Regions from separate parts of the Thalassolituus sp. UBA2590 genome, predicted to be linked through region 1. Evidence: predicted binding sites of a transcription regulator. Region 1 holds the regulator's gene; the other holds the start of a gene.
What was found. Region 1 encodes LexA, which represses DNA repair genes until DNA is damaged. Its sites were predicted from a motif close to TACTGTNTANNTANACAGTA; they were not measured.

Region 1 (6,364 bases):
ACCCCGTTCAGTGTGAACATAGTCGCACCCAGCATGAAATGAACCCGCCAGAAGCGGTCTTCGTCGGAGAGCTCCGGCGTCGCCCGGGTAAGAAGATCCGAATAGCGGCGAAATACATGACCATACTCCACGCGCAGAAAACGACGTACATGGCCCTGACCCTGACTGTAGGCAAGCCCCAATAAACGCATAAAGATACGCAGACGTTCAGGCCGGTCTGCCCCCGAACGTAATGCGGTGTCAGATAAGAGCCGCAATAAAGACATCAGGTCAGCAGGTTGTTCGCCCTGCTCTGCATCGCAGGTATTGAGCGCCTTATCGAGTTCAGCGACAAAGGGCGTCAGAAAGCGGGCAAATACAGCCTGTATCAGAGACTTTTTAGAGCCAAAGTGATAATTCACGGCAGCCAGATTCACATCAGCCTTAGTCGTAATATTACGCAACGAAGTCTCCGCGAAACCCCGTTCTGAAAACAACTCTTCTGCAGCATCGAGAATGCTGCGCGCGGTATCTTTCTGCGCCATAGTGCCTTATCCAACTAACAAGTGTTTCAAACATACGTTTAAAACACTTAACACGCAACAATTGCAGCAATTCGGGGAAAATTCCGTCAGATCTAAAATTAGACGGCACTGGGTATTTACACAGTAAAAGGTACTGTATATATTTACACACACTGTATAAATCAACAGACTGGATAAATGTCATGGAAAAGCTCACGGCTCGCCAGCAGGAAGTTCTTGACCTGATTCGCTCAGCCATTGATGAAACAGGCTACCCGCCGACGAGAGCAGAAATTGCCGCAGAACTTGGCTTCCGCTCACCGAATGCAGCAGAAGAACACCTGAAAGCACTGGCACGAAAAGGTGCCATTGAGATGATGCCAGGTGCCAGCCGTGGCATTCGCATCGTAGGTGAAGACTCTCCGGGGCTGCCGGTAATCGGTCGCGTTGCAGCCGGTGAACCTATCCTGGCTCAGGAGCATATTGAAGATTACTGCGAAATTCCGCCGTCGTTCTTTAAGCCGGAAGCGAACTTCCTGCTCGAGGTGCATGGCGACAGCATGATCGACATCGGCATCATGGATGGCGATTACATCGCAGTGCATAAAGCAGAGACCGCACGCAATGGTGACATCGTGGTTGCCCGCGTCGGTGAAGAAGTAACCGTTAAGCGATACCACAAGAGCCGCAATCAGGTAACTCTGTTTGCTGAGAACGAAAATTACGCCCCGATTGAGGTCAACCTGAAAGAGCAGGAATTTGCGATTGAAGGTAAATACGTAGGTGTTATTCGTCGCCAGTAACGCGACCGACCAGAGTAACAGGTAAACGGTACACGACAGGAGAGATTGTTATGCGTCAGTTATCTTTCGAAGTATGTCCAGAAGCAGCACCACTCAGCTCTGCGGCACCCGTCAGAAGCGTGCCTAAAGGCAGTATGACGGAAGTCATTGTGTCTGAAGGCAGTGCATTACAACCCTTCCAGCTGTTGCCTGTGCTGGCTCTGTGCAGCGACCAGAAACGTTGGTTGATGTGGCTGAGCCCAAGCCAGAATCTGAACAAACAATGGCTGGCAAAAGCGGGCATCAGCGACTCTCCGGTACTTCACCTGAATACTCAAGTCGCTACTCAGTTTGACTTGTGTATCAAGGCGCTGAGATCAGGTAAAAGCCATTTGATTGTTGAGTGGTCAGGCGAACTCGCGGCAGATACCCGTCAACTGCTACGCCGTGTCGCAGAAGAAAACGGATCACACCTGTTCATTGTGCGTGGAGAATAAGACACTACCAGCCGGAGCTGGTAGTTGATCCGCCCGAATTACTGAGCAGTAGTAGCGGCAGGAACGTGCACAACGGCACCTTTTTCGTGCAACTCAACAACACGATCCAGTCGCTCAAGGGCTTTTTCCAGCGCGTCCTGGTTGTTCTCCATCGCTTTAATGGCATCTTTTGTTTCTTCGAGCGCGGTGCGCGTCTGCTCACGGGCTTCAGTGTATGCCTGAACGAGTTCAGAACTTTCTGGCTCATCGCTGCACGCGGTGATCAGTGAAGCGGAAAGTACTACAGTCGAGAGTGCTACTAGCTTTTTCATTCTCATCCTCAGAAGTCAATTTTCACAAGTACACCCGTTAACAGGGCTTTAGTTAGGATACTGAAATTCAAAAAAAAATCCGGTATCAGTTGCCCGATACCGGATTTTTTTATGAATTTGTCTGCCAGGGACAAATCAATGCAGGTGCTGACTGCTCTGCGGCACCTCAAAGTCGTCACTCTCGACTTCCATCCCAGACAGATCGCCCACGAGGCGCACGCCAGCCTCGAGCATTACTCTGGCCACATCCATATGGTGCTCCTGGAGACTTGCTTTCGCATCTTCAGAGAAACAGATACGAACCAGCGCATCGCTGTCCTGTTCGTCGGCACGACGCAGGGCAATGTCACCATTGGATAACTCTACAATTTCGAAAAAACCAGCCATAAGTGCCTCTTCGTTTCTGAGCGCGGATGATAACACAGGGGGGTGACGCTTTATACGAGAGTCACTGGGAGAATCAGCTTTCCTGCCGATTCTCACGCTGACTATCGATCAGGTCAGACAGATGCTGCCACCAGGACTGTGGCTGTATGTCATCGCTCTGTGCAACGGCAATGACGTTGACCGCACCCGCTGCCTGCGGGTTTCCAGCCGGGCCCGGACGCCAACGCGTTTCTGCCTCACGCAGAAATGCACTCAACCATGAGTAAGGGTCCTCGGCCAGAATCCGAATCTCGGTCATTTCACCGGTCACCAGAGGTGTCTTGTTCAGAAGATCTGAAAATGAACTGACTTCGCCGCGGTAAGTAGCAAGCGTCGCCAGCTCATTCAGATACGAAATAAAGGCATCCTGCATAAGGTACAGGCCTGAGGTCTCAAGCCCTTCAGCAAGTGCCGGGTTACCGGTTTCGCGACGCGCCTGCTCCAACAGCAATCGTGCCTGATAGAGTTTCTGGTTGGTGAAGCTCAGCCACTGACTCATCAGAAGTTCAGCTTCAGGCCGAGGTGCAGACCATCGCCGATCTTATGACGACCGCTCTGATCATCAAAAGAAACCGAGGTCATGCGGAAGCCTGTGTAAAGGTGGGCCGTCGGCAGAATATTAAAGTGCAGACGCAGATCTGCATCGACAAAGTTATTCACGTCACTGAATGACACAACCGGCGGCGCGTAGTACACATGACCACTCACACCAAAGTTACGGTTGAACGGGAAGTTGTAACGGGCAAAGCCGCCTACACCAATGGCGGCTCCGTCATTGTCATCAGTGAATATGCCGTAAGCATTGGCGCCAACACCGATATACAGGTCTGAATTCGGATTACGGACATCCACCACATGAACGCCCCCCGAGATGATGTCGCCCTGGTCACTCTCGTGCAGAGCCGCCAGGTTCAGGTGCATACCGGTATCCATGCGGGTGGCATCCCAGCCAACGCGAGCAGTAGTGTCCGCCAGGCTGATATCTAAAGATCCCCCAGCCATCGCAGAAGTAGAAATTGCAGCGACTGACGCTATAGCAGCCAGAGAAATGCGACGGGCCAACGTAAGTGTGTTCATCGTGGTACGGCGTCCTGTTTTTAGTAATAGATGTTCAGTAATAGAATTCTTATCGGTCTATGATACCAGCGTGTCTGTCGTTGGGAAAAGTACGCCAGAGACAGGCATGGTGACCTAGGTGTTGAGGAGTGTACGGGAGTGTCAGGAAAAATGCTCACACACCAGAAGCGCATGAGCATTTTGTTAAGGCAAGGCTTACTTCATCAGATCAAGCAGCAGCTTGTTCAGGCGGGTAACGTACTGAGCGGGTTGCTTCAGTTGACTGCCCTCTGCAAGCTGGGCCTGCGCGTGAATGACCTGTGCCAGTTCGGCGAAGCGATCTTCGTCCGCTTCCTGATCAAGGCGCTCAATCAATGGATGTGACGGGTTCACTTCGAGTGCAACTTCAGGCTCTGGCACCTTCTGACCAGCAGCTTCCATCAGGCGACGCATATGACCACCCATGTCGTACTGGCCAACCACGAGGCATGCGGGAGAATCTGACAAGCGCGAGCTGACACGGACTTCTTTAACGTCGTCTTTCAGCGCTGCTTCCAGACGCTCAATGAGTGCTTTGTGCGACTCTTCGAGTTGCTTCTGCTCTTCCTTTTCGGACTCGTCAGCCAGCTCATCAAGATCCAGCTCGCCCTTGGTAACATCCTGGAATGCTTTGCCATCAAAGTCACTCAGGTGGCCGACCATCCACTCATCAACGCGATCTGTCAGCAGCAGTACCTCAATACCTTTTTTACGGAAGTATTCGAGGTGCGGGCTGGCTGCAACAGCGTCGTGATTTTCGCCAGTGATGTAGTAAATTTTCTTCTGACCTTCGCGCATGCGAGCAATGTAGTCAGCAAGAGAAACGGTCTGCTCCGTGCCTTCGCTCTGAGTAGTCGCGAAGCGGAAAAGACCTGCCACTTTTTCACGGTTGGCGAAATCTTCAGCTGGGCCTTCTTTCAGAACTTCACCGAACTGATTCCAGAAGGTCTGGTACTTCTCAGCGTCTTTTTTCGACATTTTTTCGAGTGTATCCAGCACTCGCTTCACCAGTGCTGAACGCAGGCTATCGACTTGCTTATCCTGCTGCAGGATTTCACGAGAGACGTTCAGAGACAGGTCGTTGGAGTCCAGAACACCTTTAACAAAGCGGAGATACGCGGGCAGGAACTGCTCGGCGTCATCCATAATAAAGACGCGCTGAACGTACAGTTTAACGCCACGGCTGGCTTCGCGGTTCCACATATCGAACGGCGCCTGCGCCGGAATATACAGCAGGCTGGTGTAGTTCAGCTTGCCTTCGACCGTGTTATGCATCCATGTCAGTGGTTCGTTCCAGTCGTGGGAAACGTGCTTATAAAACTCTTTATAATCTTCGTCGCTGATGTCGCTCTTAGCGCGGGTCCACATCGCCTGCGCCTGGTTCACAGCTTCTGGAGCGGAGGCATCTTCACCTTCGCCGTCGTCATCATTGCTGTCCTGCTGTACAAATACAGGGATCGCAATGTGATCCGAATATTTCTTGATCAGGTTCTGCAGGCGGAAGCTGTCAGCAAACTCTTCCTCGCCCTCTTTCAGATGCAGGGTGATGCTTGTACCGCGGCCAGTTTTCTCGATCTGCTCAAGGCTGAATTCGCCCTCGCCTTCGGATTCCCAACGCGTGCCCTGCTCTGCGCTCTCACCGGCACGACGAGTTTCAACGATCACCTTGTCAGCAACAATAAAGGCCGAGTAGAAACCCACACCGAACTGACCAATTAATTGCGAGTCTTTCTGCTGATCGCCGCTCAGTTGGCTCAGAAATTCAGCAGTCCCTGATTTGGCGATGGTACCCAGATGATTCACAACATCATCACGGGTCATACCGATACCATTATCGGCAATGGTCAGGGTTTTCGCGTCTTTATCAAACGTGATGTCGACTTTCAGGTCTGACTCTGATTCGTACAGGTCATTGTTTGTTAACGCCTGGAAACGCAACTTGTCACAGGCATCCGATGCGTTGGATACCAGCTCACGCAGGAAAATTTCTTTGTTGGAGTACAAAGAGTGAATCATCAGGTGCAGAAGCTGCTTAACCTCTGTCTTAAATCCCAGTGTTTCTTTACTTGCGGCAGTCATTCATCTCTCCTTTCAGACGTGTCAGCCCTTTTACTGTGATCACCGATGGCCAGCCACCCATTGCTGACTGGCCATCGACTATGTACTGATGACCTATTTTGGGGCTGGCGAAAACATTTCAAGGGCTGCGCGAAGGTCGGCGATGTTACTGCGTATGAGAGGCTCGTCAGCTGGGCTTCCGGCGATGCATGTCACTACGGCCAGAGAACCCACACCCGACTCTGCAACAAGGCGGGCGTTTTCGGGAACAATGCCGCCGATACAGGTCTGAGGCCAAGTATGATACCGCTTACTCCAGGCGGTCAGACAATCGATACCGAGAGGCTGATAGCGCAGGCGCTTGGACAGTGGCGTAAACACTGGGCCAAAGGCGATATAACTCGGCTTTTGGGCGCGTGCCCGGGCAATTTCCCACTCGGTGTGAGTACTGATACCTAACGCGACGCCTGCGGCGTGAAGAGCGTCGATATCCGCACTGACCAGATCTTCCTGACCCAGATGCACACCATCTGGCTTCAGCTCAAGCGCTAACGGCCAGTCGTCGTTGAGCCAGAAACTGACCCCCTGACTGCGACACATTGCCAGCGCCCGCCGAGTCTGATCCTTGTAATCAGGCCCCGGCGCTTTAATTCGCCATTGCACGGTATCCACACCCATACCAAGCAGCATTT
Region 2 (6,364 bases), on a different contig from region 1:
AGCTCGGGCGTAAACTCGGTCGAAAGAGAAAAGCCGAGGTTGTGTTAATTGACGCCACACCAACTCATCTTTGGAAGCCATTACTGCACGAAGTCGCTACTGGCGCACTGGATTCGGGGATCGATGAACTGAACTACCGCGCCCACGGCAAAAAACACGGTTTCCATTTTCAGATAGGACGAATGAGCGGACTTAACCGTCAGAAAAAGTCGCTCGTCCTCGAAGCAATGCTTGATGAAGACGGGAAGGAAGTACTGCCTGAGCGTACCGTTGACTACGATACCCTGGTTATTGCATTAGGCAGCGTAACGAACGACTTTGGTACGCAGGGGGCGGCACAGAACTGCATATTCCTGGATAGCAGAGATCAGGCTGAACGATTCCATAAGTTGCTGCTGAACGAGTTCCTGCGCTGCAGCAATCTGGAGGAGCCACGTCCACTGGAAGTCGCTATCGTGGGGGCTGGCGCAACCGGCGTGGAACTATCAGCGGAGTTGTATAACACAGCTGAAGTAATGGCCTCATACGGCCTTAAAAACGTCTCTCCAGAGCAGCTTAAGGTTCGCTTAATAGAAGCCGGAGACCGTATTTTACCGGCTCTTCCGCCACGGTTATCTGCAGCAGCTACCCGGGAACTTGAGTCACTCGGTGTTGAAGTCATGACCTCAACCATGATCACTGAAGTCACTGATTCAGGGTTTGTGAATAAATCGGGCGAACATATTCCAGCCGTTATCCGTGTCTGGGCAGCAGGCGTAAAAGCCCCTGAGTTCATGAAAGAACTCGGTCTCGAAACAAATCGTGCAAACCAGTTAGTCGTGAATAATAGCCTGCAGACTGAAGACGAGAGCATTTTTGCACTTGGCGATTGCTGCAGTGTTATTGATAAAGCAACAGGTAAGCCTGTGCCTCCACGTGCGCAAGCTGCGCATCAACAGTCATCTCATCTGGTAAAAGCCCTGAGTGCGCGACACAAAGGCAAAGCGATGCCTGAGTTTGTATATAAAGACAAAGGCTCTCTGGTGTCCCTGAGCCGCTATAGCACAGTTGGAAGCCTGATGGGGAACCTGACCAAAGGTTCAATGATGATTGAGGGACGCTTAGCACGCCTGGTCTACGTGTCACTCTATCGACTGCACCAGGTAGCATTACACGGGTACTGGCATACCCTGCTGCTTACCCTGGTTGGACACATCAATAAAGTTATTCGTCCTCGGTTGAAATTGCATTAACCGTTGAGAGATACGCCTCGCGGTAATCGCCGGGCGTTGAACCTGTCCAGCGCCTGAAGGCTTTGTAAAAGGCGCTCGGCTCCGTATAACCCACTTTGTAGGCCACCTCATAGAGCGGCATATCGCCCTCGCAGATGAGCTTCATCGAAAGCCCCTGACGCGCCTCGTCTAATAAGTTCTGGTAAGTTGTACCCAAAGCGCGCAATCGGCGTTGGAGATTTCGCACACTGATACCCAACTGATCAGCGACCCCCTCCTGGGATACATTTCTCCGGATCAGGCACATTTCCAGAATATCTTTTAATTCAGAATAAAGCGCCAGATGCTCGCGGAACCTCTGATCCTGACGGATCAGCTCACGTTGAACACTTTTGAAAAGCACCGGCTGAGGATCTGGTCCATCACGATTCCAGGCGACCTGACTGATCTCAAGCATGTAGAAGCCTTCAGTCTCAGCAACCTGTATTCCGGTGATATCCGCTGCTTTCGCTGCATCGGCAATTTCGCTCTGCGGAAGATGCATACAGAGGTCTTCAGGTTCAAAACTATCGCCTAACGCATCCCGGCAGACACCGGCCATGATAACCACGGCAGCAGATAACTGCAGTGGCGACACATGCCTTTCAGGATGACGCTCTACTGAAATCAATACTATGTCACTTTGGGAGGAATCAATTTCATAGCGCAGACTTCCTGTCGACAGATACACGTACGGAATCAGCGCCTCGATACCTTTACGCAACGAAGGCGCACAACGAAGCAAGCGTTGCAGTGGCATCTCACGACGCGCCATATAGATACCGAGGTCAAACGCCAGCAACTCGTCATCAAGAAAACGCGCGACAAAGTCGTATGCATCTGCAACACGATCTGTATCAACCCACCTTGGAAGTGGTAATTCCGGGTCTATCCGCAGGATAGGCCATAGTTGATTCATATCCACGCCGCGGCCGTTCCAGTAATTCAGCAGGTGCTGTACCAGTACAATATCGACCTGAGCAGTCGGCGCCATATCCTTCCCCAACATTCGAATCCTATGAACAATCAGACAGTTAACATTTGTTCTTTTTCTGCCAGCCTTGAATGTTCCGTACCTGCGCCATGTGAGTCAATAGACTGAGGCGACACTGCCCGGTTAGGCACGAATTTACGCGTATAAACTTATTTACTCGGAGCTTTCGCGCAGTAAGGTATCGACTGCAGCACTGATCTGATCGCTGCTGAAGCCGCGATATGACATAAAGCGCCAGAGCTTCAGTTTGAAATCAGGGTGATCATAACCGATAGAGCGAGCCTTTCTCCGGGCCACTTCAAGCGCCTTTTCCTGCCAGTTTTCATCGGATTCTTCAAACACAGAACAGGCTGTTTCACTATCGACGCCCTTTTCTCGCAACTCCTGCTTGAGACGCACTGGCCCAACCCCACGTGATGCACGGGAGCGAACAAACATAGAGGCGAAACGCTCGTCAGACTGCCATTTCCGTTCGGCAAGCTCGTCTAATACCTGTTCAAGATCGTCGGCAGAGGCTGCCTTTGGAGAGAGCTTCCGCCACAGTTCGCGGCGGGAGTAATCACGGCGGGAGAGCAGATCTACCGCCGCGTGTTTCAGTCCAGCATAATCAAGCGGATCAGGCTTCGGCTTCTGCATCCTCAGACTCTGGTTGTTCTGAAGGTACATTCAAAAGCTGCGCACGGATCTGACCTTCGATATCAGCAGCCATTTCAGGATGATCCTCCAGATACTGTGACGCATTCGCTTTACCCTGGCCGATCTTATCGCCCTGATAGCTGTACCAGGCACCCGATTTCTCAACAATGCCACATTTCACACCCAGGTCGATCACTTCACCCATATGGTAAATACCTTTGCCATACATGATCTGGAATTCGGCCTGCTTAAACGGCGGCGATACCTTATTCTTAACAACTTTGACGCGGGTTTCGTTACCGACGATTTCATCGCCCTGTTTCACTGAACCCGTGCGACGGATGTCCAGGCGAACAGAAGAGTAGAATTTCAAAGCGTTACCGCCAGTCGTAGTCTCAGGGCTGCCGAACATTACACCGATTTTCATACGGATCTGGTTAATGAAGATCACCAGACAGTTAGCATTCTTAACATTACCCGTGATTTTACGCAGCGCCTGAGACATCAGACGTGCCTGCAGACCAACGTGGCTGTCGCCCATCTCACCTTCAATCTCGGCTTTTGGCGTCAGAGCGGCAACCGAGTCAACAACGATGACATCAACCGCGCCAGAGCGTACCAGACTATCCGTTATTTCCAATGCCTGCTCGCCAGTATCCGGCTGTGAGACCAGCAGGCTATCGAGGTCGATACCCAGCTTTTCGGCATACAGAGGGTCTAACGCGTGTTCGGCATCGATAATAGCGACGGTTTTACCTGCTTTTTGCGCCTGAGCCATGGCAGACAGACACATAGTGGTTTTACCGGAACTCTCCGGACCGTAGATTTCTACAATACGTCCCATTGGCAGGCCGCCAATGCCAAGCGCAATATCCAGACTCAAAGAACCTGTGGAGATTGCCGGAATCGCTTCACGAGGTTGCTCACCCATTTTCATGATGGCGCCTTTACCGAACTGGCGTTCTATCTGGCCCAGGGCTGCATCCAGAGCTTTCTGTTTGTTCTGATCCATGGTCGGTTCCTTGGTCGTATTCAGTCGTTAATCAGGAATATTGTTCAGCAATCTTTGATTACTGTAGATTTAACCAGTATTTAATCACAGCGTTTTTTAAAGTCAACAAAACACTGGTTATTTGTTCAGTACTTTTCAGTCATGTGAGTTTCACTGGTCGCAGTCATTCACGAAGCCCAATAACATCTCCAGCGCTTTGGCGACAGACTGCTGGCGGACAGCATCCCGATCACCATCAAACTGAAAGAGGTTTACCCTCTGAGCGGCCTCGCTGCCACAGCCAATCCATACTGTCCCGACGGGTTTACCCGCGACGGCTCCACCTGGCCCGGCAATGCCACTGACTGCAATACTGACGTCCCCAAAGCGGGCTGCACCTGCCACCATAGCTTTTACTGTCGCTTCGCTGACTGCACCGTGTGCATTCAATATCTCTGCTGGTACACCGAGGTCACGCTGTTTAGCAGTATTCGAGTAGGTAACAAAACCGCATTCAAACCACTGACTACTCCCGGCCAGATCGGTACACGCGGCAGCAATCATGCCACCCGTGCAGGATTCTGCCGTCACAAGTTTCAGGTTGCGAGCGAGCAATTCTGTAGCCAGAGTCTGAAGAAGATCGGATATGGCGGACATGATAGTTCCTGCGTCAAAGTCTGAGGCACAGAATATCAGATGAAGCGAGAGCGGACATGCCTTACTGGCATGTCCGTTCGCGTAAACTGAAGACTATTTAATCACCCGGATTTCTACCCGGCGATTCGCTGCACGGCCCTGTGCGGTGTCGTTACTGGCGATTGGATCTTCTTCACCGTAACCTCTGGCTTCTAAGCGCATGGGGTTGATTCCCATATCAATCAGATATTGCATCACTGCATTCGCTCTGCGCTCCGATAGCCGCTGATTGTTTGCAGCGGCCCCCAGTGAGTCCGTGTAAGCACCGATCTCGATACGGGCGTCCGGGTACTCCATCAGAGTGTCTGCGACCTGTTCGAGAGTACGCGTTGCGCCACGGGTCAGCTCGGCAGAACCACTAGCAAAATAGACACCATCAAGCCGGGCATCCAGAACCGAACATCCGCGGTGATTTACAGACATACCCGAAGGCGTACCCGGACAATCATCAATATCATCAACGATACCATCATCATCGCTGTCTGCCATGATGACCACCGGTGCTTTTACCGGTTCTGGCTTTGGCAGCGGACGCGGCTTAACCACCGGTCGGCGTTGCGGAACGGGTTCGGTGGTGCCAAAGCGTTTCATTATAGAAAGGCCGACAAAATGAGCATCCCGGGTGAAAGACTGACCAGAAATGCGCGCTGCCCAACTGTCTTTAAAGCTGTACTCAATCCCTATCCCCAGCCCCAGAGCCATTGAGGCTTCTTTGCTGTAATCAACGTCAGAATCGGTTGAAATCGACGCCAGCCCAGCTTCGAGATAGGCGTTCAGGGAATTTTTTCCGTTCCAGCTGGTTTGCCAAGGATACCAGTGTAGTGCAGCGCCCAGAGCACTGTAACCGAAGTCCGACTCTTCTCCTGTATCACCATCTTCAAGAACCGCGTTGCCGAGGTCGGTGTAGTGAAGCTCTACCGAGATGTCGTCTTTCAGACGATAACCACCGAAAAGTTGAAAACCAAAGCCTGACTCATCAACGTTATCGTATACGCTATCACTGGTTCCGGGCGTCAGGCGACTGAAGCCCAACCCCAGCCCAACATACGACTCTTCTGATTCGAAGGCCTGTGATACCAAGGGTGCAAACATCACGAGCACACCAACCAGCAGAGACACTGTGGGCTTTAAAAAAGCCCGTTTGTGCCGTTCTGCTCTGCGGCGCAGCACCACCAGCGGCAGGCCGAGCAGTACCCAGAGCAAGCTCTGACTACCAAGGCCTGGCAGTGATGCATTCACTTCACCTTTGCCCGGTACGATATTCTCCACCAGCTCAGGGGCCTGTTCGGCATCCGGTACCTGCATGTAATCTGGCGTACCATCGCCATCGGAGTCCGCACACACAGCGCCGGTACCACATTCCTGACGGTCACTGATCCCATCACCGTCCGAGTCGCCCGAACCATCCGGCATGCCAGCAGCATTGTTGCTGTCCGGATCACGGTAGTCAGGAATGCCATCGTCATCGACGTCGCCAGTGCCACCTTCTTCGACGGTGAGGATGCCATCGTTGTCGTCATCAGGGTCGAGGTAATCAGGAATACCGTCATTATCGGTATCGTCATTACGAGGATTACCGTCGCCGTCTGCATCTTCAAATGCCGTCGAAACGCCATCGCCATCATCGTCCGGGTCGCGGAAGTTCGGCAAATCATCACCATCGCTGTCCCAGCAGAGAATCAGCCCCGGACACTCAACAGCATCACTGATGCCATCACGGTCCGAGTCACCGCCTGACGGGTCCAGATAATCCGGAATACCATCAAAGTCGCTATCGCCTTCATTTTCTTCTGCGGT

Region 2: the regulator LexA is predicted to act here: its motif matches at 3,952-3,971, upstream of recA (recombinase RecA).

What each region holds. Positions count from the first base shown of each region.
Region 1 is NZ_DDKU01000035.1:35,391-41,754, reverse strand. It holds gene B2067_RS03240 (TetR/AcrR family transcriptional regulator) at 1-524, opposite strand, end outside; gene lexA (transcriptional repressor LexA) at 707-1,306, shown strand; gene B2067_RS03230 (cell division inhibitor SulA) at 1,357-1,782, shown strand; gene B2067_RS03225 (hypothetical protein) at 1,821-2,093, opposite strand; gene B2067_RS03220 (hypothetical protein) at 2,229-2,480, opposite strand; gene B2067_RS03215 (DUF6586 family protein) at 2,554-3,018, opposite strand; gene B2067_RS03210 (YfaZ family outer membrane protein) at 3,018-3,596, opposite strand; gene htpG (molecular chaperone HtpG) at 3,792-5,693, opposite strand; gene B2067_RS03200 (PfkB family carbohydrate kinase) at 5,787-6,364, opposite strand, start outside.
Region 2 is NZ_DDKU01000064.1:259-6,622, forward strand. It holds gene B2067_RS05625 (NAD(P)/FAD-dependent oxidoreductase) at 1-1,232, shown strand, start outside; gene B2067_RS05630 (AraC family transcriptional regulator) at 1,204-2,244, opposite strand; gene B2067_RS05635 (regulatory protein RecX) at 2,398-2,880, opposite strand; gene recA (recombinase RecA) at 2,861-3,892, opposite strand; gene B2067_RS05645 (CinA family protein) at 4,043-4,528, opposite strand; gene B2067_RS05650 (Ig-like domain-containing protein) at 4,622-6,364, opposite strand, start outside.